Regions from separate parts of the Citricoccus alkalitolerans genome, predicted to be linked through region 1. Evidence: riboswitches for the same ligand, from Rfam matches in the RefSeq annotation. Region 1 holds a riboswitch; each other region holds the start of a gene.
What was found. A riboswitch is a leader RNA that binds a small molecule or an ion and turns the genes downstream of it on or off. The one in region 1 is predicted to bind thiamine pyrophosphate.

Region 1 (9,379 bases):
CATGGTCCGGACGAACCAGCCTCCCCAGAGCCACGAATAGCTGAGGAAGACCACCAGCCCCGCGAGCGCCCAGAGGAACCTCCGTCTCAGAAACCCCAGATAGACGTTCATGTGCTCCCTTCCTCCGCGTGACCGCCTGGACCCGACCGCATGGGGAGAGGTCCCCATCGCGCGGCCCGATGTCTTCGGCAACAATACCGAGGAGATGTCCTGTCCAGACAACGAGAGAGTGAGGCTTGCCGGACCATGACCACCTACGATCTGGACCCGGATGGGCTGCGCGGCGTCGCGACGTCCACCGCATCGGCCCTGGAGCCATTGGAGACCCATCGCTCCGACTGCAGCACGGCCGTGGATGAGGCCGCCGCCTCCGTCCAAAGTGCCGAGGTCGCCGGGGCGCTGCTCAACGTCTGGAACCTGCTGCTGGCCCCGCAGTTCGAGGGTGTCGAACAACGGCTCGCGAAGATGACCACGGGACTGACGAACGCCGCCTCACACTACGAACAGGGCGACAACGGCATGATCGAGGACGCGATGCGCTCGACGGACGAGACGGTCGAGCTGGACATCACGGACGCCAAACAGGTCACGGCGGAGGAGAACTGATGAGTCTGGACACCTCCGGCCTGTACGCGACCTGGCCGATCGGCGCGGAGGTGCGCGCCGACGGCAAGGACATCCAGAAGGCCACCCAGGCCTATGGCCAACTGATCATCGACTCCCAGTCGACGTGGACCGCACTGGACCAGTCCTTCCGCCAGCCGGAGTCACAGGCCGAGACCGCCAAGGCCGCCTACGACGATCTCGTGGTCGGCGGCACCGCCATCGGCACCGCGGGCAGCCGGATCCGGGACGCCCTGGTGACCTACGGCGACACCGTGGATGACCTGCAGCGGGACCGGCGCCTGGCCAAGACGGCCGCGCGGGAGTACAACACCGCTGCCGGCGCCGGCGACGAGATCCCCACGAGCGGCCCGGGATCCCGGGCAGCCATCCAGGCGCAGATCGACTCCGTGACCCGACGGCTCCAAGAGGCCATGGACACCTGTGCCGAGACCCTCAACGGCCTGGAACTCGAGCTCGACGTCGCCAGCTTCACGGACGGTCCGGTGCCCGGCATCATCACCACCGCGTTGAAGGACGGGCTGGGCAAGCTGTCCTTCTCGGACATCTCGTACACCGATTTCCACCACGTCGAGACGATCCGAAACCCCACGGTGGTCAACCGGCTGACGAACACGAGCATCAGCATCGGGACCCGGCCGCACTTCCCGTTCTTCGGTGTGGACGTGGACACGCCCACCAGCACCACATCGACCTCGGCGCACTCGACCACCCGCATCGAGACCAGGTCGAACTTCCTGTTGCCGGCCCCCATGGGCTGGATGGGGAAGATCCCGGGCCGGCTCGGTGACAGCTACCGCGCCCGCGTGGACGCCGACGGCCGGGCCCACCGGGTGGAGACCACGCGGACCCGCGTGCGGGACGGCGGGATCTTCGGCCGCAACGGCACCGTCACCACCACCACGACCACCACTCACACGGACACCTCGAACAACCGGTGGCGTCCGAGTGACGTCACCGCGACCACCGACGGGTGGCGGGGCGGCCTCAACCGCGCGGCCCGCGTGGCCGGACCGGTCGGTGACATCGTCGGTGTCGCGTTCACCTTCGAGGGCGCCTACAACGAGCACTACCAGGAGATCGGCAACGATCCCCGATACGCGGACCTGTCCCCGGCGGAGCGTGAGAACGAGGTCCTCGAGAACACCGTCGTCACCACGGTGACGGACACGGGCATCGACTTCGCCGCGGGTGGAACGGGCGCCGCCATCGGTGCCGCCGTGGGCGGGCCGGTGGGGGCCGTCGTCGGGTTCGGCGTGGGGCTCGGCCTGAGCTGGGCGTCTGACCAGGATTGGTTCGGCGGCAAGTCGGTGAAGGACTGGGCCTCCGACGGGGCCAACGCCGCGGTCGATGGGATCAAGGACAAGTGGAACGATTGGTTCGGATAGGCACCCCCTGATCCAGTCCAGCCCAGACCGGTCCAACGCAGCCCAGACCGGCGATCGTCCTCGAAGGAGCACCGACCACGTGAATCACGACGAGCAGTTGCCGTCCGGGTGGACGTCCAGCGGTATCCCCGGTTCCGACGTCCTGGTGCCTCCCGGGTGGACGGTGGCGGCCACTCCCTCGGCGGACCCGCTGGCAACGATCTATGCGCCGGCGGAATCGGACGACGGTCTCCGGCCGACGCTCGTCATCCGGCGCGGGCCCACGGGAGGGGCCTCTCTGGCGGCCGTGTCCGCGCAGGGCATGACGACGATGCTCGTCAGTTGGCCCGGCAGCCATCTGGTGTCCAATGACGCCATGGAGATCCAGGGCTTCGAGGTCCGGGCGCAGCGCTACCTCGTCGACGGGCCGGGACGGTCCGCCGTGGTGGAGCGGTGGCTGGTCCTCACCGGGGCCACCGTGGTGGAACTGACGGGCACGGTCCCGGTCTCCAGGTTCCTGGAGGTGATGCCGGACATCGAAACGATGATCATGAACGGCACCTACGCGGATGCGCCCCCCTCGGCCCCCGAACCACCGCCCGGGACCTATGGTGAGCCCCGCATCGACGAACAGTTCTCGGAGACTGTCGGCCACCGGCTGGAGGCCGTCGACGCCCTGCGCCGCGATCAGCCGCTCGCTGTACGGGGGGCGGCGGTCTCCGAGTCCGCCCTGGACCTCCTCCAGGGCGCCGCGTCGACGGGATGCCTCGGCAGTCTCGCCGAGGAGCAGTGGCCGGAGGAGGTGGCGATGCTGCGGTCACAGGGCCTTCTGGAGGATCGGACCCTCTCCGCGGAGGCGACGCGCCTGCTGGAGCCGGTCACCGATCAGTACGCGTATCTCCGGGTCAGTGCCAGCCATCGTCAGCGGGAGAGCCACCTGCACCTGTGGCTGGGCCACGGAGGGTCTGCCCTGGCGGCCGTCGGCGCCCCGATCCAACACCTCGTGACGCTGGACGCGGAGGACCACCACCGGCTCCGGGACGTCCTGGTGCTGGACGCCACCGCCGCGGAAGAGGTCCCCGGCGTCATCGCCCGGTGGATGGGACTCGGCCCGACGTGGCCGGTCACCTCCACCTCCCACGAACTCACCGCCGATGAGCTGGAGGACCGCCTCGCCACCGGCCCCCGCACCGGCGCGGATCCCTCCGCCTCGCTGGCCGCCCGATGGGCTGACAGCGAATGGGTGATGATCACCATCGAGGAGGTCGGCGTCGGGGACGGGCCCAACATCACGTTGCTCCACGCCGAGGGGGCCGGCTACGCCCAGCCGACGCCGGTCGACGGTGACTGGACCGACGTCGCCGATGCCACGCGCCTGCGCTTCGTCCCCCTGGCACCGAGGCAGGTCTGGGACGTGGTGGTGGGCATCGTGGACCACCTGGTCACCGCGGGGTGACGTCGAGGTCACCGTCCAGGTCCCGGGGCGCCAGCCTCGGCCCGAGCGCAGCGCCCAGGGTGAGCAGCGCTCCCCCGAGGCCCACGAGCACCATGACGGAGCCGTGGCGGCCCAGCGCCGGTTCGATCAGCGGCAGGTAGAACGGGTAGAGCGCCGGCACCACCAGGGACAGGCTGTAACCCATGCCGTAGCCGGTGGAGCGGATCTCCGTGGGGAAACGTTCGGAGAGGTAGGCGGCCACCGGCCCGTAGGCGGAGACCGTGATGACCTGCAGCACCGCGGCGAACACGGCCGCCAGCACCAGGGTGGGGGCGGTGAGGGCGAGCCACCACACCACCGGACCGGCCAGGGCGGCCACCAGCCCCCAGAGCATGAACAGCCGGCGCCGGCCGGTGAACGTGGAGAGGTGACCGGCCACGGCCATCACCACGGCCTGGGCCACCGAGGCCAGACCGATGACCACCGGGACGGCCGCCGGATCCAGGGCGGAGTCCGTGGTCAGGCGTTCGGTCAGCAACAGCACCGTGCTGTAGGTCAGCAGCCAGAGCCCGGTCATCAGCAGGAAGACCTGCCAAAAGGCGCGGGCCCATCGGCCGGTCAGCAAGGATCCCAGGCCCGACGCCGGCCGTTCGCCCGCGCGCTCGACCGGCTGTCGGGCGCTTCGGTGGAACACGGGAGCGTCGGCCACCTGACGGCGATAGTAGACGAGCATGCCGAGGGAGAGGGCGGCGCCAATGACGAACAGCAGCCGCCAACCCCACAGGGCATACTGCTCCGGGCCGATCAGCGCGAGCAGCCCGGCTACGGAGAACGCGATGGTGGCCTGCGCCCAGGGTGCCATCGAGAGAATCAGCCCGCTCATGAGGCCGCGCTTGCGGCCGGTGGACCATTCCATGGCCAGCGGGATGGCCGCGGAGTACTCCCCCGCCACGAAGATCCCGCCGAGGAACCGCAGCGCCAGGATCAGCGCCACAGTCCACGCGCCGAGCAGCTCGTGGGTGGGCATGGCCGCGATGGCCAGTGCACAGGCGGCCGTGCCGGCGATCGCGATGCGGGTGGTGCGGGTGCGCCCGAGCCGGTCGGAGATTCGCCCGAACACAATTCCGCCGACCGGCCGGCCGAAGAGCATCGCCACGATGATCAGTGCCCCTGTGGACGCAGTGGCGGCCGGGCCGGCGAGCACGAGCATGGCCGGGGCCAGTGCGGTGACCGGCAGGAAGACGTGGATGTTGTCGATCCAGTTGCCCACCACGCCGGCGCGCAAGGCAGCTTTGCCCTCCGGTGGCATGGCCGCGACGCCGGCCTGCGCTGGCGTTTGGTGCGGGGGTTGCGGCGGGTCCTGTTGCGGGCCCTGTTGCGGGGCGAGTCCTCGCGTGAGCTTGGGGGCGGTGGTCATCGGGCAGCCACGGCGAGATCTGCGGTGGCGCGGTCGGCCGAGTCACCGGATGACTCCCCCGCCGACTGGCGCGCCGGGGCCGCCTCGGCAGATCGCTGCGGCGGTGCCGCCGCTTCGGGTTCGAGCCGCGTCGCCTGCTCGAAGAACTCGAGCTCGTGCCGGCAGGCGATCAGGTACGCCCGGGCCGCGGCAGCCCGCACGGACGGGCTGGCACCGGCGAGCTCCAGCTCCACCTGCTCCAGGGCCCCTTGCACGGCGGTGACGAAGGCGGGGTCCCGGTAGGTGTCCAGCCAGGCGGCATAGGGGTGATCAGCTGGGACGTCCGGGATCCCGCCGCCCACCTGGGCGTAGAGCCAGAAGCACGGCAGCACCGCGGCGACCCCCACGGCCCGGTCCTCGCCGAGGGTGGTGGCGAGGAGGAAGTCCGTGTAGGCGCTGGTCACGGGGCTGGCGGTGGTGCGGGCGGACTCGGGCCGGGTGGCCATCCACGTCCGGTGCAGGTCGGCCTCCTCGGTGATGGCCCCGGTGGAGGCCTGGGACCAGAACTGCTGCGACTCGGTGCTGGCAGAACGCGCGGCGAGGGCAGCCAGGGCCCGGGCATAACGGTTCAGATAGAGCGCGTCCTGGGCCAGGTAGAAGGTGAAATCAGCCTCGGACAGGCTGCCGTCCACCAGGGCTTGCACGAAGTCCGACGCCCCGATGGCTGCCGTCGTCTCCGCGCCAGCTTCCCAGAGGGCTGCAGTCCAGGGACCGACCGGTGTAACAGCGGGGGCAACAGAAGGCACGGTCTGAACGACGTCGGCTGGCGTCTCCGTCGTGAGAGTCCGGCCGCGCTGGGCGTCGGGATCCCGCGGGGCATCCAAGTCCTGAGGGGCCTCGAGAACGGGCGGGACGGCGTCGTGGGCCAACCAAGGATTGGCAGCGCCGGCAGCCTGCAGCCGGCGGGAGCGGTGCGCGTGATCCACGGGGCCGTGGCCGGAGCCGACCTGCAGGGCTGCTCCGTGGAGGATGGCCTCGTGTAGCCAGCCAGTGGCCCAGGTCAGTGCGGCTTCCGGGGTGTCTCCGCGGCCGAGGCGTGTGGCCAGGGCGGATGACAGGGAGCAGCCGGTGCCGTGGGTGCTGGTGGTGTCCACGCGGGTGGAGGGTACGGCGATGCGGGTGCCGTCCGGGCCGACCCAGGTGTTGGTGACTCGCTTGCCGTCCAGGTGCCCGGTCTTCACGACGACGGCCACGCCCGTCTCGGCGGACCAGCGGCCAGCCTGGTCGAGCGCCTCGTCCTCAGTGGTCGCGCGGGGCTGGCCGGTGAGGACGGCGAGCTCGTCGATATTGGGAGTGACCACGGTGGCGCGGCGGCAGAAGGCGACCATCGCCTGCTCGGCCTCGGGCTGCAGGAGGCGGTCCCCGCTGGTGGCGATCATGACCGGGTCCACCACGAGGATGCTCGGCGGATTCTGGTCGAGCCAGGCGGCGACCGTGGCGATGATGTCAGCGGTACCGAGCATGCCGGTCTTCACCGCGTCCAGGGTGACGTCGTCACTGACGGCGGTCAGCTGGGTGGCGAGAAACTCCGTGGGCGGGACGTGGACGTCTCGCACGCCGTGGGTGTTCTGGGCGACCAAGGTGGTCACGACGGCCATGCCGTAGCCGCCGGCCGCGGTGATCGACTTGAGGTCTGCGGCAGTGCCGGCGCCTCCGGTCGGATCGGTCCCAGCGATCGAGAGCACGCAGGGAACAGAGGAATTCTGGGTATGGCAAGAAGAAGTCACGCGGACATCCCTTCGCTAGTTCGAACTAGATCAGGTTCCACGGGTGTTATCTCAGCGCCGGTCGGCGCACCCCGTGTCCACGAGCCAGTGTAGGGCAAGTCACCATTGGGCCGTCGGTAGGTTCGCGCTCAAATCAGTGCGACACCGGGCGCGACACCAAGGGCGAGGCAAGGGCGGACTGACTTAGCGACCACACACCAACATAACTTCTCTGGTCAACGGCGAGAGTAAGGTCAGCCTGCCCAAACTTACGTCAGAGTTTTTGACCAGCTGCTCAGTGACGAGGACGATCAGTGTAGACCGCTGGAAATCGGGGCTACTGGTAGAGGCAAAACAACTGGGCTTGGCGGGACACTTGCTTCACGTCAAATCCGCTAGTAGTAGTCGCATCCAAGGCTCCCTCGAATCCCGCGCCAGAGCCCTCATCACGAACGGAACTGGCGAGCTCTCAACCGTGCGCTGGGCAAGAGTTGCAGATGCCAGAGTTTCGATTCCGTTCCCGCAAGGCTCCGTTCGACGGCGTTGACCCGCTGGCCCGCACCTATGGGGGTCTGCGCATTCGAACCTGCGACCCCTTGGAGGATCCGGTCAGTTTCCGGTCTCCGCCGATCGTCTCGGGAACTCGCGGATTCCCTGGGTAGTGCACGTCAGTGCGTCGTTATCGCCCGAGTCGTGTGATTTGGGACAATCGAGAGATGACGTACTTTGCGCTGTCTCGGGAGGCTCTGCTCGGCCGCTCGGTCGAGGTGCTCGCGCCGCTGGGGTGGGCGTCGTACGGTCTTTGGCATCAGCTCGGCACGGAGCAGATTGTGAAGCTCGCTCGCCGCGGCGCCGACCCCGCAGAGGTTGACGCCCTGGTCACCGAGCAGTGGCACACTGAGAGCGAGGTGTTCCTCCGCAACGTCGCGGTGCCCCTTCGTCGGTACGGCAAGGACGTCGACCACCAGTTCCAGCGGCTCCAGTTCCAGCGCGGCAATCTCATCGACCAGGCCGTGAAGTGCCACAAGGCCGGCAACTACGCGGCAGCGACGCTCCTCACGCTCGCACAGATCGACGGGCTCACGCGGGACATCACAGGCGCCACGTTCTTCTCCAACTCCACGAACGATCCCTACCTCGACGACTCAACGCTGGCCGGCATCGCTACGAACTTGCCGATCGTGCGAGAACCATTCAAGGAGAAGGTCGCTTTGACCGGCTTCTACGGCAAGCTCTCCCGGCACGGCGCCGCGCATGGCCGGGACTTGTCCTTTGGCACGAAGGTTACCTCAACGAAGAGCCTCGTGCTGATGGGCGCCCTGGTGGAGTACCTGGAAGAACGTGCCGCAAAGGTCGCTAAGAAGTACCGCAAGCAGCGAGAGATCGAAGCACAACGACAGTCCGGAACAGACGGCAATGGCAGGTTGAACGACGACCGGCACCTCGACCAGCTCTACTTCCTCGCCGCTGACCTCGACAGCCACATCCTCTCCCAGGCGATACTGCCCTTCGCTCGACCAGAGAGCTGGCCTGAGAAGGCCCACGAGCTGATCGAACAGAGGATGCTCAGCCGCCGCTCCTTCACCTGGGGAGGCGTGGACGCAACCTCCTACTGGTGGTCCTACCGCACGCCCGCTGGCCGGCACCTCGGTGCCGCAGCACGACGGTACGGCTCCGGACTACCGCTCGACTGGCGACAGTGGCGCTGGGACGACACCGACCCTCCTGCCGGAGCCCCGTGGGACCACGACGGGTGGGCCGAGTACGACGGGAACAACGCCTCGCCGAACTGGACCATCGATCCGCTCCCAACAGGATGACGGGTCATCAGCCACAAGCCTGCTGCACACTGCAGCAGCCACGACTCGTCCCAGGACGACTGGTCGCACCGCTACCAGTCGCAACCCAGGGCCTACATTGACCCCTCACCTGAGGGTCTCCTGGTTGAACTACGAGCCGAGGTCGTGGCACTCGACCTCCACCCGCATGGTCCGGCTGCGAGCTCGGGTGCTGGCGCTCAGCCAGTCGGCGTCTACCCATCACGGGGCGCGCCGGAATGCGGCCTGAGACGCGCCATGGATGGCCAGCACGCGCACAAAGACCTTGCGCCTCCACGCACCTTCATCCATAGTGATGACGGTCGCGTGAGCCACATCACATTTCACTCCTCGCGCGGCGATCAGGACCGACCCCGCGGAGGAATCATGCCGTCCACACCTCACACCTCGCACGTCCCCCGCCGCACCCTCCTGGGCGCCGGTGGCATCGCTGCCCTCAGCGCCCCGATCCTGAGTGCGGGCGCCGCCAGCGCCGCCACGGGACCCGTGCTGGCCACGGCCGCGAACGTGCCGGACACCGGCATGCACCTGGTAACCCTCGGAACCGCTGCCGGACCGGCGATCCGCGGGACCCGGCACGGGATCGCGAGCGCCGTCGTCGTCGATGGGCTGCACTACCTGGTGGACTTCGGGCTGGGGATGCCGCGGCAGGCCGTCGAGGCGGGCCTGACGGGCAACAAGCTGCGTCAGGCGTTCGTCACGCACCTGCACTCGGACCACATCTCCGAGCTGAGCGCCTACATGCTCTACAACTGGGACACCCCGGTGCAGGGCGTCACCTCCCGGGTGGGGATCATGGGTCCGGGCCGCGCCCGCCTGCCCAAGGACATCCGGCCGGTCGTCTCCCCGCCGCAGACTGGCATGAAGGACGTCATTGACAACCTGATGCGCGCCAACGCCTATGACATCAACTTCCGCACCACGGACGAGGCTCGGATCCCGCTCAACGACCT
Region 2 (9,379 bases), 1.0 Mb from region 1:
GCGCCGGCGTCGTGCGCTGGTGATCGGTACCCTGACCGTGCTCGTGGCGGTGGTCTTCGCCGCGTCCCTGATGATCGGGCGGACCTTCTACGGGCCCGCCGAGGTGCTCGGCGTGGTGTTCGGGCAGGACGTGGACGGGGCCACGTTCACCGTGGGCACGCTGCGGCTGCCACGCGCGGTGCTCGCCGTGGTGGCCGGCGCCTGCTTCGGGCTGGGCGGCGTGACGTTCCAGACCATGCTGCGCAACCCGCTGGCCAGTCCGGACATCATCGGCATCTCCTCGGGCGCCTCGGCCGCGGCGGCGTTCGCGATCATCGTCCTCGGGATCGACGGCCCGGCCCGCTCCGCCTTCGCCATCGCGGCCGGCCTGGGCGTGGCCCTGTTGATCTATCTGCTCTCCTCGAAGGGCGGGGTGGCCGGCACCCGGCTGATCCTCGTGGGCATCGGGATCGCCGCGATCCTCACCTCGATCACCAACTACCTGCTCTCCCGCGCCGGATCCTGGGACCTGCAGGAGGCGCTGCGGTGGCTGACCGGCTCGCTCAACGGGGTGGGCTGGGAACAGGTCCTGCCCACAGTGGTGGCCCTGCTCGTGCTCGCCCCCGTGCTGCTGGGGCAGTCCGCGAACCTGGAGTCCCTCACCCTGGGCGACGACACCGCCGCAGGGCTCGGCGTCCGAGTCAACCGCACGCGGCTGGTGGCGGTGATCGCCGCCGTGGGCCTCGTGGCCTTCGCGACGGCGGCCTGCGGCCCGATCGCGTTCGTCGCCTTCCTGTCCGGTCCCATCGCGGTCCGGCTGCTCGGCCCGAACGGTTCCCTGCTGGTGCCGTCCGCCCTGGTGGGGGCGCTGCTGGTGCTTGTGGCCGACATCGTGGGCCAGTACGCCATCGGAACCCGCTTCCCCGTAGGCGTGGTGACCGGCGTGCTCGGGGCACCCTTCCTGCTGTACCTGATCGTCCGCCAACACCGCACCGGAGCCACCTCATGACGACGTTGACCAGCACCCACGAACTGCGGGCCGAGGGATTGGCCGTCGGCTACGGCGAGCGGCACGTGCTCTCCGGCCTCGACCTGGAGATCCAACCAGGAACCGTGACGTCGATCGTGGGGGCCAACGCCTCCGGCAAGTCCACCCTGCTGCGGACCCTGTCCCGGCTGCTCTCCCCTGCCGGCGGCCGGGTGCTGCTCGACGGCCGTTCGGTCCACTCGATGCCCTCCAAGGAGCTGGCCCGGGTGCTCGGCCTGCTGCCCCAGTCCCCGGTCTCCCCGGACGGGATCACCGTGGCAGATCTGGTGGGCCGCGGCCGGCACCCGCACCAGCGGATGTTCCGTGCTTGGAGTGCCGCTGACGACTCCGCGGTGGCCCACGCCCTCGACGCCACCGCCACCGCGGACCTGGCCGATCGCCCGGTGGACGAGCTCTCCGGCGGCCAGCGCCAGCGGGTCTGGATCGCCATGGTCCTGGCGCAGCAGACGGGCCTGCTGCTGCTCGACGAGCCCACCACCTTCCTCGACGTCAGCCATCAGATCGAGGTGCTGGACCTCCTCGCGGACCTCAACCGGGACCGCGGTACCACCATCGTCATGGTGCTGCACGACCTCAACCTCGCCGCCCGCTACTCCGACCGGCTCGTGGCACTGGAAGGCGGCAGGGTCTACGCGGCAGGACCGGCCTCCGCCGTCCTCACCGAGCAGTGCGTGCAGGACGTATTCGGGCTGCGCAGCCGGATCATCGACGACCCGGTGTCCGGCGGTCCCCTGGTGGTCCCGGTGGGTCGGCACCACGTGGTGCCGGAGTAGGCCGGTCGGTCAGGTCGGCAGCGCCGCGGAGGTTGCCGTGGCACGTGTCTGTGGATGTGGTGCTTCCGCGCTGGCTCAGTAGGTGGGTTTTCCCGGTTCGACCTGTGCCACCCACGCCAGCACGCCGCCTTCGAGGTGCCGCACGTTCTCCTCCCGCTGGGCGAAGTACGGACGCAGCCTGGCCAGGGCGGCGGCGGAGCGTGTCCTGGCCTTGCAGTGCAGCACGAGGTCAGTGCCGCAGTACCCCTCAGGCAGCGCGGCCGGCCCGCGGTCGAGGAGGTCCTGCAGAGGGACGGGCAACGCGCCCGGAATGCTGACCAGCTCGCGTTCCCAGTCTTCACGGACATCCACCAAGGTGAAGGAAGCCTGCTTGCGCTCCCGACGCTCGAGCAGGGCCGCCAATTCGGGAGCCGTGAGTGTCTCATGCGCGGCGGCCGGGGCGTCGCCCGGCACTTCGCAGCTGAGTGCGGGGTCCTCCACGGCTGTCACCGGCGAGGCGTCTGGGTCCAGGGCCAGACCGAGTTCCCGCCAGGTCATCTCCAGAGCGTTGTGCATCAGGACGCGTCCGATCAGGGGTTCCCCGGTACCGGTGATGAGTTTGATGGCCTCGGTGGCCATGATGGAGCCGATCATCGCTGGAAGAGTCCCCACCACACCGCCCTCGGCGCAACTGGGCACCTCCCCGGGCGGTGGCGCCTCGGGGTAGAGGTCCCGGTAGGTGGGTCCGTGCCCGGCCCAGAAGACGCTGACCTGTCCCTGGAAGCGCTGGATCGAGCCCCACACGCACGGGCGTCCGGTCAAGGTCGTCGCATCGCTGGCAAGGTAGCGGGCGGCGAAGTTGTCTGCTCCGTCCAGTACAAGGTCGTATTGGCCCACCAGGTCCACGGCATTGTCCACGTTGAGTCGGACGGGGTGAGTCCGGACCACCACTAGCGGGTTGAGCCGGGCAACCGCGTCGGCGGCGGAGTCCGTCTTGGTCCGTCCGAGGTCGGCGACCGTGTGGATCACCTGGCGTTGCAGGTTGGAGACCGTGACCACGTCGTCGTCGACGACCCCCAACATTCCGACCCCGGCGGCGGCCAAGTACTGCAGTGCCGGGGTGCCCAGACCTCCGGCCCCGAGAACGAGGACCCGGGCGTTCTTCAAGCGCCGCTGACCGAGGGCACCGACCTGGGGCAGTGACAAGTGGCGGGCGTAGCGCTCAAGCTCCTCCGGGGTCAGCTCGGGCCCGGGCTCCACGAGCGGGCGCAATCGGCTCACCGGCGCTCCCCTACGGGCATCCAGTCCCCTCGCGGCACATCCGCCGGCTCGTTGGCATCGATCCGTCCGTCCAGGGGAGAGGACGCGATGGCGTGGCGGCGCGCGGGGATGCGCCCGGCACCGGCGGCCAGCCGTCCGGCGGCCACGGCGTGCCGCATCGCCGTGGCCATGGCCACAGGATCCTGGGCCCGGGTCACCGCGCTGGCCAGCAGCACGGCGTCGCACCCGAGTTCCATGGCGAAGGCGGCTTCGGAGGCGGTCCCGATACCGGCATCGAGGATCACTGGTACGCGAGCGCGGGAGACGATGAGTTCGATGTTGTGCGGGTTGAGGATGCCGAGTCCGGTGCCGATGGGCGCGCCCAGGGGCATGACGGCGGCAGCGCCGAGGTCCTCCAGGCGGCGGGCGACAGCTGGGTCGTCGGAGGTGTAGGCGAAGACCTTGAAGCCGCGGGACACCAGCTGCTCGGTGGCCTCCAGCAGTTCGACGACGTCGGGTAGCAGCGTCTCCTCGTCGGCGATGACCTCGAGCTTGACCCAGTCGGTCTCCAGCGCCTCCCGGCCCAGCTCGGCGGTCAACAGGGCGTCGCGTGCGGTGTAGCAGCCGGCCGTGTTGGGCAGGATCCGGATGCCATGGCGCCGGAGCAGGGCGAAGAGCGAATTTCCCTGCCCGGGGGAATAACGGCGCAGCGCCACTGTGGTCAACTCGGTGCCGGAGGCGAGCAGGGCCTGCTCCAGCGTGTGCAGGGAGCTCAGGCCCCCGGTGCCCATGATCAGTCGGGAGGACAGCTCTACCCTGTCGAGGACGAGCGGGTCCGGGTGCATGGTGGTCATGTCTCAGCCTCCTTGGACGGCGGTGATGATCTCGATGCTCTGGCCCTCCACCACGGGTGTGCGGTGCCAGCGGCTGCGGGGGACGACTGCGGCGTCCACGGCCACGGCCATGCCCAGGCGGCCCCCATCCAGCATGTTGCCGTCGGGGCCCAGGGGCCGGCCGACGGCCTCGGCGACAAGGTCGACGATGGTCGTGCCTTCAGGTACGGCGTGCGGGGCGCCGTTGAGGGTGATGCCGGACATCAAGTCCTCCTGTACTCGGATGCGGACGCGGATGCTCGGACCTCGACGGTGCGCCGATCGAGGTCCGTCGCGTCGAAGCGGTGCGGATCGGTGGTGGTCAGGTGGGAGGCGTCGGCGTCCGGGTCGGTCCCCGTCTCGCCGGTGACCAATTGAGCGGCGAGGCGAGCAGCCAAAGGGGTGAGCAGCACGCCGTGGCGGAAATAACCGGTCGAGACCACCAGGCCGGGGACGGGGTCCCCGTCGGGCGTACGGATGCGGCCGAGATAGGGAATGTCGTCCGGAGTGCCAGGCCGGGCTCGGGCCATGACCTCTGTCAGTTCCAGGTCACCCACGCTGGGCACGAGAGTCTGGGCGTCGCGCAACAGCCGAAACACGCCCCCGGTGTTGACTCCGGCCAGGCCGTCCTCGCGAGAGGTGGCTCCGATCACGACGGTGCCGTCGGCGCGCGGGACGAGGTAGACCGGCACACCGTGGACCAGTCCCCGGACGGTGCGTTCGAGTAGTCGCCGAGCGCCACTGGGAAGGCGGGCGCGAACGATGTCGCCATGCACCGGACGTAGCGGCAACCGGCAGGTAGCGGGCAGGCCGTTCAGCTCACGGGTTCCCAGGCCCGGGGCCAAGATCGTCTGGGCCGCAACCACGTCCTGCCCGTCGGCCAGGGCGACGCCGGTCACTGCTCCGCGTCTGTCCCGACGCAGCGCCCTCGCATGCTCGCAGACAAGGCGCACCGGCCCACCGTCCACGGCACCAGCGGGGCGCCGAGGGTCCACCTCTGGTTCGACCAGGATTGCCAGTAATCCAGTCACCAGTCGTCTTGGGTCAATCTGGTGGTCGGAGGGGATGCGGTACACCGCCGACAGTCGCGGCGTCAGCGCCGGTTCGAGGGAGCGGGCCGTACGGAGCGCCAGTGGCTCTACCTCCATGCCCTGACGTAGCTGCAACTGACGCAGGTCCGCCAGAGCCTGCCGGTCGGCGAAGTCCACGCCGCAGACCAGGGTCTCGGTGGAGTGGTATCCCACGGATTCTCCGGCCGCCTGCTCGACAGCCGCGGCGAAGACCGGGTACTCCGCAGCCGAAGCACTCATCAGGGAATAAAGAGATTCCTGCTGGTACTGGACTTCGCTGACCGGAGCCAACATTCCGGCGGCCGCCCGCGACGCCCCCGCTCCCGGAGCCGGGTCGATCAACGCGACGGAGCGACCGCGGCGGCGCAGCTCCCACGCGGTGGCCAAGCCAATCAGCCCAGCGCCCACGATGGCGACATCGACGGCCCCAGGGCGTGGACGGCCAGGACGATGCGCAGAAGTCACCCACATGTCCTTTCCTACGGCGGCATGACCCGCATCAGGTATGGTGGTCGGCGCTCGGGCCCTCTCAGCCCCGGAGGGGCTCCCACAGAACGCGCTGACTCTCATCAGCGTGTGCCCCATCATACCCCCGCCGTCGCCGTGGAAGCCGGACACGGTAATGTGGGCCGCTGCGCACCGCCCAGCCCCTCCACCGCACCGCCAAAGCAGAAGAGATCCCATGCACCGCACCCAGCACGCCGAATCTGCGCGTGCCCAGTGGGTGGACACCGCGAAGGGGATCTCGATCCTGCTGGTGGTCCTGCTGCACACCAGCCTCTGGCTGCGCCAGGCGGACATGGACCGGATTCCCGCGTTCAGCGCCCTGAACACCGCGTTCGAGGACCTGCGCATGCCGCTGTTCTTCGCCGTGTCCGGATTGTTCGCCGCGAAGTGGCTGACCGCGGGCTGGGGCGAGTTCCTCCGCACCAAGGCCTCCCTGCTGGCCTGGGTGTTCCTGCTGTGGCAGATCCCTGTGATCGCCTACCGGATCATCGGCGGGCACCTGCTGCCGGGCATGGTGCACACGGACCTGGGGTCGCAGCTGGAGACCTGGGCGTGGTCACCGCTGCGCGCCAACGCCGAACTGTGGTTCCTGTGGGCCCTGGTGCTGTTCCTGCTCGCCGGCCGCCTCCTGCGGACGATCCCCACCGGGTGGATGATCGGCTCGGCCGCGGCGCTGTCCATGGTGTGGTCCGGCGTGGTCTGGCCGGGTTCCACGGGGCTGGAGGGCGGTGAACTGCGGCACCTGGTGGGTACCGGCCTCTATGAGGCCCCCACGTATTTCCTCTTCTTCATCGCCGCCGCGCGCGGCAGCTCCTGGGTGCGCGACGGCGTCGCCCGGGTCCCCCAGACCGTGTGGGCCGCCGTCGCGGTCGGCTGGTTCGTGGCCTTCGCCTGGTTCGGGCTGCTCGAGGACCAGCGGGAGCAGCCGGGCGTCGTGTTCCTGTGCCAGGTCTGCGGGGTGCTCGGCGGGATCGCCCTCGCCGTGTCCCTGCAGCGGATTCGCCCGGCGGCCCACGCGCTGGCGTTCCTGGGCCGGCACACGCTGGAGGTGTACCTCTCCCACACCACGATCGTGGTCGCCTTGACCTGCGTGCTCTACCTGACCGGCTCCCCCCTGCTCACGGCCCCCTGGGCGGCGTGGACGGTGCTCGCCGTGGCGCTCACCGCGATCGGCGCGGGACTGCTGCTGGGCCGGGCCGCCCGGGGCACCTGGCTGCTGGAGACACCAGCGGCGCTGCGGCGGTGGTCGGCACCGCGATGGTGGCCGGGATCGTTGCGCCAAAGCCCTGCGTCCCCGGCCTCGCCAGCCTCGACGAGCTCATCGGCCACGACCAGCGTTCCCACCCCCTCGGACCACCAGGACTCGGCGGTGCCCGTCATAGGGCCGTGACCGCCACCGGTGGTTCACGTCCGGAGTGCTCGCTACAGTGGGCTGCACGTGATCGACGACAGGAGAACACCATGACTCCAGCACCCGAGACGAACACCGACCGCTACCCGGAGCACATCCCCGCGCAGCACCAGCAGCCGCCGGGCGTGCAGTCGCAGATGACTCCGCTGCCGGACTGCGGCGAGACCAGCTATCGGGGCTCCGGCAAGCTTCAGGGACGGGCCGCCATCATCACCGGCGGGGACAGTGGGATCGGCCGCGCTGTGGCCATCGCCTTCGCCCGCGAGGGCGCGGACGTCCTGATCGCCTACCTCAATGAGGACGAGGACGCGCAGGACACCGCGCGCTACGTCGAAGAGGCCGGACGCCGTGCCGTACTGGTCCCCGGCGACCTCTCTGATCCAGCGCACTGCCGCAGCGTGGTGCAGCGGGCCGTCGACGAGTTCGGCCGCCTGGACGTACTGGTGGCCAACGCCGCGTTCCAGATGAGCCACGAAAACCTCGAGGACATCTCGGACGAGGAGTTCGACCACACGTTCCGTCTCAACGTGGGCCACTACTTCTACCTGGCCAAGGCCGCGCTGCCGCACCTGAAGCCCGGAGCCTCCATCATCGGCACCTCCTCGGTGAACGCGGATTCTCCCAGCCCAACCCTGGCGCCGTACGCGGCGACCAAGTCGGCCATCGCCAACTTCTCCGCCTCCCTGGCGCAGCTGCTCGGACCGAAGGGCATCCGCGTGAACTCGGTCGCCCCGGGCCCGATCTGGACTCCGCTGATCCCGGCCACCCTGCCGGAGGAGCAGGTGCACGACTTCGGCCAGCAGGTGCCGCTCGGCCGCACGGGCCAGCCGGCCGAGCTGGCCCCGGTCTACGTGATGCTGGCCAGCGACGACGGCAGCTATGTCTCCGGGGCGCGCGTGGCCGTCACGGGCGGCTCGCCGATGCTGTGAGCGAGGACGCTGAGAGTGGAGATGCTGAGAGGGGACGCATGAACCTGGAGGACCGCCGGGACGGCTATGTCGACCTTCGCTCCTATGCCGCGATCGGCAACGGCCGGACGGTGGCCCTGGTGGCGCATGACGGTTCCGTGGACTGGTTCCCCGTGCCGGACCTGGATTCCTCCCCGGTCTTCGCCCGGCTGCTGGACGCGGACCACGGCGGTTGCATCGAACTCCACCCGGACCGCGAGGCCCTCGCCGCTGCCGGCGTGGACGTGACCACCGAACTGCAGATCCATCGGCAGTACGTCCAGGGCACTAATGTGCTCAGCACGACCTACCGCACCCCGGTGGGCTCCGTGCGGGTCACGGATTCCGTGAACATGGGCTCCACCGGCGCCCTGCCCTGGACAGAGCTCGCGCGCTGTGTGGAGGGCCTCGCCGGCGAGGTGCCGATGCGGTGGCGCGTGGTCCCGGGGACCATGCTGAACACCGCTTCCCCGTGGGTCCAGCAGACGGACCAGGGTCCGGTAGTCCGCGTGGGCGAGGTCTCCCTCGCGGTGCGCGGCGAGAACATCGGCGTGCACGACGCCGGCCCGCAGGCCATCTCCGGTCGGTTCGCCTCGGGTGAGGCGACCGAGCACCTGCTGGCCGTCGTCGGGACCTCGGCGGAGCCGCTGCGGTTGCCGGCGACCCACGCGATCCGCCGCAACGTGGACCTCAGCGTGGACCTGTGGCGGCGCTGGACCGACCTGCTGGAGTACGACGGGCCCTATGGGGATGAGGTGCGCCGCAGCGCGCTGGTGCTGAAGCTGCTTGAGCACGACCCCTCGGGGTCCATCGCGGCGGCCGCCACCACGTCCCTGCCGGAGAATCGCGAGGGCACCAAGAACTACGACTATCGCTTCGCCTGGATCCGTGATGCCACCTACACGCTGCACGCGCTCCTGAGGCTGGACGAGCAGGAGGACGTGCACGCCGCCGTCTCCTGGCTGCTGCGGCTGGCGCGGCAGCAGCAGCCCCGGTTGCACGTGTTGAATCGGCTCAACGGGCACGTCCCCGAGGCCGTTACCACGGAGCTGGAGGTGCCCGGATGGCGCGGCATCGGCCCCGTGGTGGCCGGCAACGACGCCGCAGACCAGTTGCAGCTCGGCGTCTACGGGGACATCTTCGACATGGCGACCCTGTACGTGGACGGCGGCAATGTGCTGGACGCCGAGACGGCCCGGATGCTGTCCGGGCTGGCGGACGCCGTGTGCGACCTCTGGATCCGGCCCGACGCCGGCATGTGGGAACTGCCCGAGCACCGGCACTACACCAGCTCGAAGATGGGCTGCTGGGTGGCTCTGGACCGGGCCATCGCCCTCGCCGAGCGCGGCCACCTGCCAGGGACCGACGACCGGTGGCGAGACGAGCGCGACCGGATCCGGGCCTGGATCGAGGAGCACGGTTGGTCCGAGGAGCGCGGTGCCTACGTCTGGTACCGCGGGAGCGAGGAACTGGACGCCTCCGTCCTGCTGCACACGATCAGCGGGTTCGACACCGGCCCACGGATGTCATCCA
Region 3 (9,379 bases), 720 kb from region 1:
CGCTCAGCCGCTGGTGCAGCCCTAGGGCCGCCATGCCGTCCGAAGAGTCAACGGTGAATACTCCGTCGTTGAAGGGCTTTCGTAGGAACTCAGGTTGTGACGTCATGAACATATGGACATCCGGGACACTCCGAGCTGCCTCGATCCACAAGTGCTCGGCTTGCGCCTGCTCGCGGGGCAGTCCGGACCGGGCCCTGAAGTCGCGGAGCGATTCTTCGCGCCACGGCCTGCTTCCCGAGGTGTGCCACAGGTTGCCAGACCTCCACCCGAAGAGCCCCGTCTCGTAGGGAAACCACACATCGTCCTCAGTACCGTCCCCGTGCGGGTCGAATTCCACGAAGTCAATGCCGGACAGGTCGACCCCCGCATGCTTCAAGAACTCGAGGTGTCCCCTCACTGCCGCATCGTTGCCCGCCGCGTCGGGGCCCACGAGGCACCGGAGGGGCGGCAGCTGAAACAAGGGTTGAAAGGGATCAGTGCGGCGACTAACCGAGGAATATCTTCCTTCGTGCCCGAAACGTTCCAACCAGGTCATGGCCTCAAGTCCATCACAGACCGCGACTGAATCCGTCGGCGGGTATACCCGATTGGGCATTTTCTCCGGTTGTAGATTTAGTTGCACGCTGAGGGCCGCGTGGTTAGCTCGCGCCACCACGGCCGCTATCTGAGGGGAAGGCCGCCCGCATGGGGATCCCGGACCGGGTTGGCTCCATCCTGGCCGGGATCCACTCGGGATCCCCGACCCTGTCCAGGTCCGCGCTCTGGCTGCCGGTGACTATGGGCAGCCCTAACCGCCATGAGCGGGATTGGATGGCCGTGGCTGGCTCAGTCGACGGGGAGCAGATGGACGAACCGTTCCCGGGCCAGCCGCCGGATCGCCTCATCGTCCATCGAGCCCCACAAGGGGCTGCCGTTGCGTTTGATGTTGCACCACCGGTGCGTGGTGCGCAGGTTCTCGATGTCGTCCATACCGCCCTCGTGGAGGGGCACATCGTGGTCCAGGCTCGGATACGTGTCGCCAGAGGGGTGAGCGTCCGGCTCGGTAGGTAACCCGCAGATCTGACAGAGCAGCCCGTCGCGGGCATACACCTCCGGAGCGTGTCGGCGGTAGCCGATGGACCGGCGGGGACCCTTCGGCGGCACCTTGAACGGCCGCGTCGGCGGCAGGCCGGCCTCGGCCTGGCAACTCTTGCAACGGCAGCCCAGGTCCCTCTCATGCCGGTCCAGCAGCTCGCGTCGGCACGGCTGGTGCCGGACGACGAACGCCCGTCGGGTGGAGTTTTCATAGTTCCCAGAGGCCTGCAACTGGAACGAAGCTGCCAAATCCAGAGTTTCGTCGGTGTCGCAGTACGAGCACCGGAACATCCGGGACTCCATGTACAGCAGCCGACAGAAGTCGCTGCAGTACGCCCGGTTGCGGTTGTGATCGCGGAAGGTGATCCCGCAGCCGCGGCAGGTGATCTCGTGCAGAACCCTCACACTGTTGCGCGACATTCCCCTCCTAGATCGGTCCGGTGCTCCGCCATTCTCCCACCGGAAGTTCAGTTGATTGTTGGCGGCAGTGCCGGATTTTGCCGCTGCGCGGCATGTTGGGCGCGCTCGTCTGCCCAAAGCCGGCACTCCTGCCGCGAAAGGTCTCAAGGCCCAACCTGATATGGATTCCCTTTTGGAATAGGTGATCGTTCAGCCGAACGACGGCCTGTTCGAGAAGCCCGGAACTACAGGACACGGAGGGTGAACCGCCTTGTGGTGGCCGTTCCGGCCACATGCGTGCGCCAGTAGGGTGAAAGAACCGGACGACGATCAGAGGGGGTTCATATGGCGGGGAATTTGCGTTCAGTTCCGACCGGAAGCGCAGTGCTGATTTTGACGGCTGGGTTCGTCCTGACGGGCTGTGGCAGCGAGGCGGAACAAGGGGCATCTGAGACCACGTCCCCAGCCACCACCCCGAGTGAGTCGACGTCCACCCGCCCCGAATCGTCGCCATCCTCGACGATGGTCACTCCCGTGGGCAGCCTGGATGAGTTGTTTGAAGCCGTCGAGCGTAGTTCAGTGCACTTCTGACGGTGCGTCAGGAGCGTCCGAAATCTCAGGAGCAGCCCAACACCATCCGCCGTGTCAAGCCCAGACGAGGTTGAACGCCCCGGTGGCCACGGACAGGCCGACCGCCATGGCAGCCAGTCCGACGCCGCCCAGGACTACCCAGACGTCTAGCGCACCGAACGGCGACTCCCTCGCCCAGGTGCGGTCGCCGGTTCCGAATCCTCGGGCCTCCATCGTGACGGCGAGCTTGGTCGCCCGGCGGATGGCCTGCACCATGAGTCCGAACACCTGACCGAGCCAGGATCCCAGCCGGCGGAGCGGGTTGCCCCCGGCACCGACGCCTCGGGCCCGCCGGGCTTGGCCGAGGGTCCGCCATTCCTCCGTCAGCACGCCCAGCAGCCGGAAGGCCGCGAGGGAGCCGAGGACGAAGCGTGCGGGCAGTCGCAATCGTTGTGACAGGGCGTCGGCCAGGTCGGTGGGGTCGGTGGTGATGAAGACCATCACGCCGGGCAGCGCCACTGCGAGGATGCGCAGCCCCGTGGCCAACCCGGCCAGGACCGAGCCCTCCGAGATACTCACCGGTCCCGCCTCGAACAGCATGGGCCCGGAGTCCTCCCCCACCAGGGCCGTGCCCCACGCGGACACCAGCGCGGCCGCCACCAGGACCCAGGCCCGCCGGAAGAACTCGCCGACCCGGATCCCGGACAACGGCAACAGGACCACGGCGGCCACCAGGACGATCCCGGAGGACACCCAATCCATCGTCGCCACCAGCACCGCCGTCACCGGCAGCAGAGCCGCGAGCTTGGCCAGGGGGTTGGCACGCTCGAAGGCCGAGCCGGCCACAGGCCGGGAGGGAGCCCTGAGAGTGGCAACAGGCACCGTCACGCGGCCACCTCCAGCTCGACCACCCGGGCGTCGAGCGCGGCGGCGAAGTCGGCATCATGGGTCACGGCCAGCACCGAGCGGCCCTCGGCCACCAGCCCGCGCAGCAAGCCCGTGAGCACGGCCCACGTGTTGGCGTCCTGGCCGAACGTCGGCTCGTCGAGGAACACCACGTCGGGGCCGGCGGCCAGTACCGTGGCGACGGACAGCCGCCGCTTCTCCCCGCCGGAGAGCGTGAACGGGTTGACCTCGGCCAGCGATTCCAGATTCAGCGCCGCCAGCAGCCCATCAGCCCGCGCGGCAGCCTGCTCCTCCGTGAACAGGCGTTGCCCGGTCTCGGGATCGCGGGCGTGGCGTGGACCGAACAGCAACTCGTCCCGCACGGTGGTGGCGACGAACTGATGCTCGGGCTCCTGGAAGACGGTGCCGATCCGGCTGACCAGGTCGGCGGCCTTCCACCGGTGCGGATCGTCCGGCAGGTTGCCGGCCCGCTCCCCCTTGAGCGCGGTCCCCGCGGTGAGCGTGCCCGCGTGGGAGGGGATCAGACCGGCCAGGGTCAGCAGCAGCGTGGATTTTCCACTGCCGTTGGCCCCGGTCACGACGACGGCCTCGCCGGCCCCCAGCTCCAGGTCCAGGTCCCGCTGGACCGGCGTCGGGGTGGGACCGAGGCGCCGGCGCCATCCCGGTTTCACGGGCTCCCTGGAGACGGCCAGGCCACGAGCGGTCAACAGTGCACCGGAGGGCGCCGGCGTCGTCCCGTGTCTGCCCTCCACTCCCCCCTGCATCTGGAGGTCAATATCGCCCCGATTTTGGCCGATGCCGGGCCCATTCCGGTGCGAATTCGACCTCCAGTCGCGAGGGGTGGGGGTGGTCGGTGCTGGAACACGGCCAGGCACCCAGACGCCCGCGGCGGCCAGCTCGTCCCGGACGGGGCCCGGGGCGAGGAGCTCGCCCGGAGAGCCGTCGTGGCTGATCCCGCCGCCGGGTTCCAGGACGAGCATGCGGTCCACGTGGTCGGCCCAGACGGCGAGGCGATGCTCGACCACGAGCAGGGTCGCGCCGGTCCGCCCGGCCACGGCGAGCACGGCGTCGCGGACCTCCAGCACCCCGGACGGATCCAGGTTGGCGGTGGGCTCGTCCAGCAGGATCAACGGCGGGCGCATCGCCAGAATCCCGGCGAGGGCCAGGCGCTGCTTCTGTCCGCCGGACAATCGCGAGGTGTCCCGGGCCAGGGAGATCCCCTGGTCCTCTCCCAGCCCCACGGCGTCCAGGGCGTCCAGGACGCGGTCCCAGATCTGCTCCCGCGGCACCAGCAGGTTCTCAGCGCCGAACGCCGCATCATCACCGACGCGGGACAGGATCACCTGGGTCTCGGGATCCTGCTGCACCAGCCCGGCGTGGCCGCGCAGCTCACGCGACACGGTGCCGTCCACCCACAGGGAACCGGTCTCCTCGGACTCGTCAGCGGGGTCCAGCACTCCGGCAAGGGCGTAGAGCAGGGTGGACTTGCCGGCGCCGGAAGGGCCAGCCAGCAGGACCTTCTGCCCGGCCGGCACCTCCAGGTCCAGACCCGCGACGGCGGGAACCGGCCGGCCGGCGTGGCGCCAACCCCAGTCCGCGGCGGTGATGTGCGCTCCCGGCACCGTTCAGGCCACCGGCTCCTGGTGGGCACGGCGGGAGGCCAGGGCGGACAGGGCCCCCGTGGCCGCAAGACCGCGCGTGGCCAGCCAGGACAGCAGTCCGGCGATCACCAACCCGGAGACTCCTACCAATCCCACGTAGATCAGCTTCCAGTCCAGCGTGTACTCGGGGAACCAGTTGAAGATGAACGCGTCATTGATGCCCCCGAAGATCCCCGTGACGAGGCCGGCGAGCAGCGCCACGGGTAGCGTGAAGCGGCGGTAGAGGAACGCCAGCAGGATCAGTTCCGGTCCGAGGCCCTGGACCACGCCGGAGGCCAGGACGGTCAGGCCGAACTGGGAGCCGAGCAGGGCAGATACCGCCGCAGCCACCAGTTCGGTGAACAGCGCGGCCCCGGGCCTGCGGATGATGAGCCCACCGAGCACGGCCGGGAACAGCCACATCCCGGCCACCAGGGCGGAGGACGGCGGGAAGGCCGCGAAGGCGGGGCTCAACCCGGCATAGGCCAGGTTCCAGGCCCAGAAGATGACGCCGGAGGCCACCGCGATGACGGCGGCCACAACGATGTCCACCACCCGCCAGGAGCGCCGATTCGGGGCGGCGCTGCCGGATGCTCGGCCGTTGCCGGTCGTGGTGCCGGTCGTGGCGCCGATGTCTGCGGACGGCGCGTGGCCGGCGTCGTGCCCGGGGGTTGCGTCAGGGTGTTGCGGGGTGTTGCCGGTCTTCATGGAGACCATGTGGTGTTCCTCCTCAAGGATGCAAGGAGGGGGACGGAACGGTACGCCACGAGCACCCGCACGCGGATGCTGCTGGACGGCTTCTGACGTTCCGTCAGAGAACTCGACTTCCTTCGCCGGTGCTAGCCGGAGCAGGTTCGAGGGTCTGCGCTGGGCGCACTCTCAGCACCCGGAGGTGCTCCCCTGTCGTTCACAGTGTCCGCCCATCATAGTCCACACACGGCACATCCCGCCCGGTGAACCGTTAGGCTGGCAACGAACGCGCAACGACCACCGTCAACGTCCTGGAGGAACCCGTGAACACCCTCGTGGAAAAGCTCATCGCTACCGGCATCACGATCGGCGGCGGCATCATCGGCACCAAGGTCGTGGAGTTCGCCTGGAGGAAGGTCACCGGCCATGACGCCCCGAAGGACCTGGACGACACCGAGGCCAACATGTGGAGCGCCATCACCTTCGCGACCATCTCTGCGGGCATCTCCGCCATCATCCGGGTCTCGTCCAAGCGCGGCGCGAACTCTGCCGTGAAGGCCATCCAGTCACGCACGAAATCCAGGGCCGGGGCCGCCGAGGTCTGAGGCCCGACGCCGGCCGGGCACCGGAGTGGTCCAGCTCACCGGCGGCGAGGGCCGGGCCGTGCTCGACGGCCCGGCTCAGGCGGCCCAGCCGGATCGATTCAGCCGCGTCAGTCGCGGCCCTGCTGGTCCATAGGGTCGTCCTTCGGAACGGTCCGCTGGTCGGGCGCCGTTGCGGCCGGCCTGCCCGCGTCGTCCTGACGGGCGACCACGTCCGCGAGCTCGTCCACGAAGTGGTATTCCGGTCTGAGGTGCTTGGTGCGGTAACCCGCCCGGCCCACGAGGTGTGCGGAGACCGGCGCGGTGAGCATCTGCAGCACCCACGCCAGCACCAGCACGGGCACCCACACCCACGCCCGCCAGGCGAAGGCCAGGGCTATCAGCATCAGCAACAGCCCCAGCACTTGGGGTTTCGTGCCCGCGTGCATGCGGGAGAGCTGGTCCGGAAACCGGAACAGGCCGATCCCTGCCACGGTGGACATCAAGGCCCCGAGGACCAACAGCACGGCTGCGATTCCGTCTGAGATCTGGATCCAGTCGAGGTCAAGCACGTTCGCTCGGCTCCTTCCTGGCCTCGGCCACGAATCGGGACAGTGTCACCGAACCCACGAATCCGATCACCGAGGCCACCACCACGAACACGATGTTGTCCGTGTGGTGGTTCACGGCCATCTCGACGCACAAAGCAGACGAGACGACGATCAGCAGCACGTCCGTGGCGATGGCCCGGTCCAGGATCGAGGGTCCGCGGACGATCCGGTAGATCGCTGCCAAGGCCCCCGCACCCAGCAGTATCAGGCAGACGATCCCCGCCCATTCCAGCATCGTCATCGTGGCCTCCTGCCAGCAGGGGCCTCGGCGTGCGGCGCCTCGCCCTCCTTCACGAGGGCCAGGTCCGCCTTCGTACCGATCGCCCGGATGATCGCGGCCTCAGTCTTCAGGGCTTCGACCCGAAAGGACTCGACCGCCTCCGCGTTGTCCACGTTCAGGCAGTGCAGGTATAGCGTAGAGCTGGGCCGGTCCACGTCGATGACGAGGGAACCGGGCACCAGGGCCAGCGCATGACCGGTGAGCGTGACGATCAGGTCATCGTGGCTGCGCAGCGGGACCGCCACCACGGAGTTGACGATCTTCGGCCCCTGAGTGATCGCATCCCAGGCCACCGAGATGGAGGCGGTCACCACGTGCCACAGGAACCGGAACGTGAAGATCAGGGCGTACCAGAGGTTGAACCGGTCCGAGAAGTTCACCCGAGGCAACCGGTAGAAGGTCAACGTCAGCATCGAGAACACGACGCCGGCCAGCAGCACGCCCGGCGAGAAGTCCTGCCAGAGAGCACCCCACGTGAGGGTCAGGCCCAGGAGGATCGGCCATTGGCTCCAGAAGGAGCGGCCCCCGTCCTGATCGTCCGGACCGGCGCTCATGGCTGACCCCCTTCGGTACTATCGCCGACATCGTGCCCTTCGGAATCCCCGGGGATGGAATCCGGCACGCCTGGCCCGCCGTTGTCCTGGTCCGGTACATGGATGCCCCGTTCCTCCAGGCCGCCCAGATCCTGCTCCGCCTGGGCGGCGGCCTCCGGGCCTAGGACGGCCTCGATATAGGGCGTGCGCAGAAGCATGTCCGTGGCGGCCCGGTCAGCGAAGGCGTAGAGCGGGCCGGCGAACACGGTGAAGGCCAGGCCGAAGGCCACGAGTCCGACGGTCGGGTAGACCATGCCACGGGCGGGTCCCTTGGGGATCTTGGTCGGGGTCTTGACCTGGGTCTTGGTCAGGGTCTTGGTGTCGGATTGGGCCGGGGTCCGGGTCTGGGTCTCGATTGTGACAGCTCTGGCGTTCCGGCCGGCGCGCCGCGCCTCGGTCTCCTCCAGCGCGAGGACGAGCTTGGCCGGCGGGTGCTCCACGTCCTCGACCCGGCGCCAGAACGAGCGGTTCCACACTCGGACCATCACCAGCAGCGTCAACAGCGAGGTCACCACGGAGGCGGCCACGAGCGCCCATGCCATGCCGTGGTCCGCGCCGACGCCGGCCTGGATCAGGCCGATCTTGGAGAGGAAGCCGGAGAACGGCGGGATGCCACCCAGGTTCATGGCCGGGATGAAGAACAGAATCGCGATCAGCGGTGAGATCCGCGCCATCCCGCCCAGACGGTCGATGTTGGCAGACCCGGCCCGCTGCTCGATCAGGCCGGTCACGAGGAACAGCCCGGTCTGCACGGTGATGTGGTGGACCACGTAGAACACCGTGGCTCCCAGACCGAGCACGCTGGCCATGGCCACGCCGAAGATCATATAGCCGATGTGGGAGACGAGCGTGAAGGACAGGACGCGCTTGATGTCGTTCTGGGCGAGGGCGCCGAGGATGCCGACGATCATCGTCAGCAGGGCCACCCAGAGCAGCAGTGAGTTCACCCGGTCTCCCGGGAACAGCAGTGTCTCGGTCCGGATGATGGCATAGACGCCGACCTTGGTCAGCAGGCCCGCGAACACCGCGGTCACCGGGGCGGGGGCGGTCGGGTAGGAGTCCGGCAGCCAGAAGGACAGCGGGAACACCGCAGCCTTGATACCGAAGCCGACGAGCAGCATCACGTGCAGCACCATCTGCACGTCCGGGTCCAGCTCCGCCAGCTTCACTGCCAGGTCCGCCATGTTGATCGTGCCGGTGGCGCCGTAGATCATGGCGATGGCGATCAGGAAGAGCACGGAGGAGATCACGGAGACCACCACGTAGGTCACACCCGCCCGGACTCTCGGTCCCGTGCCACCCAGGGTCAACAGCACATACGACGCCGTCAACAGGATCTCGAACCCGACGTAGAGGTTGAAGAGATCACCGGCGAGGAATGCGTTGGACACGCCTGCCACCAGGATGAGGAACGTGGGGTGGAAGATCGAGACCGGCCCGCCCTGGTCCTGGTCCGTGATCCCCTGGGCGGAGGCGTAGATCAACACCGCGAGGACGATCGCCGAGGAGACCACCAGCATCAGGGCGGAGAAACGGTCCACCACCATCGTGATGCCCCAGGGGGCCTCCCACCCTCCGAGGAACACCGCCACGGCGCCCGTGTCCCAGGTGGCAGCCAGCAGCAGGCACTCGAGGAGCAGGGTGAGGGTGATGGTGGTGACGGTGGTGGCGATCTGCGCCTTGGGCCGGCGGACCAGCACGAAGGCCAGGGCAGCGCCGAGGATCGGCAGCAGGACCGCGAGCGGGGCGAAGGAGACGATATCCAGGTCCATCACTCACCGTCCTTCGGGTCGCGGCCCCGGGGCCGGGACCGGGGACTGCCGGAACGTTCGTCCTCATCCGGCAGGTGGTCATCATGTCCGAGCGATCCGACGGGGTACTCGCCCTCCTCGGCTTCGTGCCGCGAACGGCGTCCGCCGCCCGGCAGGTGACGGTTGGCATCCATCTTCACCTTCACCGTGCCATCGGCCCGGTGGCGGACCGACAGGGCACCGGTGGAGGGGTTGATGGCCGTGGCATGCTCGTAGTCCGCGTT

Region 2: another riboswitch for thiamine pyrophosphate. It lies ahead of thiO (glycine oxidase ThiO); the one in region 1 lies ahead of ABD134_RS08010 (bifunctional hydroxymethylpyrimidine kinase/phosphomethylpyrimidine kinase).
Region 3: another riboswitch for thiamine pyrophosphate. It lies ahead of ABD134_RS11285 (ECF transporter S component); the one in region 1 lies ahead of ABD134_RS08010 (bifunctional hydroxymethylpyrimidine kinase/phosphomethylpyrimidine kinase).

Annotation. Positions count from the first base shown of each region.
Region 1 is NZ_BAAALH010000002.1:460,646-470,024, forward strand. It holds gene ABD134_RS07985 (hypothetical protein) at 1-111, opposite strand, end outside; gene ABD134_RS07990 (DUF6507 family protein) at 247-606, shown strand; gene ABD134_RS07995 (hypothetical protein) at 606-2,012, shown strand; gene ABD134_RS08000 (hypothetical protein) at 2,092-3,447, shown strand; gene ABD134_RS08005 (MFS transporter) at 3,434-4,843, opposite strand; gene ABD134_RS08010 (bifunctional hydroxymethylpyrimidine kinase/phosphomethylpyrimidine kinase) at 4,840-6,609, opposite strand; TPP riboswitch at 6,600-6,693, opposite strand; gene ABD134_RS08015 (hypothetical protein) at 7,305-8,408, shown strand; gene ABD134_RS08020 (MBL fold metallo-hydrolase) at 8,793-9,379, shown strand, end outside.
Region 2 is NZ_BAAALH010000002.1:1,495,767-1,505,145, reverse strand. It holds gene ABD134_RS12765 (FecCD family ABC transporter permease) at 1-988, shown strand, start outside; gene ABD134_RS12760 (ABC transporter ATP-binding protein) at 994-1,800, shown strand; gene moeB (molybdopterin-synthase adenylyltransferase MoeB) at 1,876-3,060, opposite strand; gene ABD134_RS12750 (thiazole synthase) at 3,057-3,893, opposite strand; gene thiS (sulfur carrier protein ThiS) at 3,897-4,136, opposite strand; gene thiO (glycine oxidase ThiO) at 4,136-5,452, opposite strand; TPP riboswitch at 5,441-5,542, opposite strand; gene ABD134_RS12735 (acyltransferase family protein) at 5,664-6,878, shown strand; gene ABD134_RS12730 (SDR family oxidoreductase) at 6,950-7,828, shown strand; gene ABD134_RS12725 (glycoside hydrolase family 15 protein) at 7,867-9,379, shown strand, end outside.
Region 3 is NZ_BAAALH010000002.1:1,180,935-1,190,313, reverse strand. It holds gene ABD134_RS11305 (hypothetical protein) at 1-535, opposite strand, end outside; gene ABD134_RS11300 (HNH endonuclease) at 826-1,323, opposite strand; gene ABD134_RS11295 (energy-coupling factor transporter transmembrane component T family protein) at 2,119-2,925, opposite strand; gene ABD134_RS11290 (ABC transporter ATP-binding protein) at 2,928-4,571, opposite strand; gene ABD134_RS11285 (ECF transporter S component) at 4,575-5,306, opposite strand; TPP riboswitch at 5,398-5,501, opposite strand; gene ABD134_RS11280 (DUF4235 domain-containing protein) at 5,603-5,884, shown strand; gene mnhG (monovalent cation/H(+) antiporter subunit G) at 5,992-6,363, opposite strand; gene ABD134_RS11270 (MrpF/PhaF family protein) at 6,425-6,712, opposite strand; gene ABD134_RS11265 (Na+/H+ antiporter subunit E) at 6,709-7,305, opposite strand; gene ABD134_RS11260 (Na+/H+ antiporter subunit D) at 7,302-9,116, opposite strand; gene ABD134_RS11255 (Na(+)/H(+) antiporter subunit C) at 9,116-9,379, opposite strand, start outside.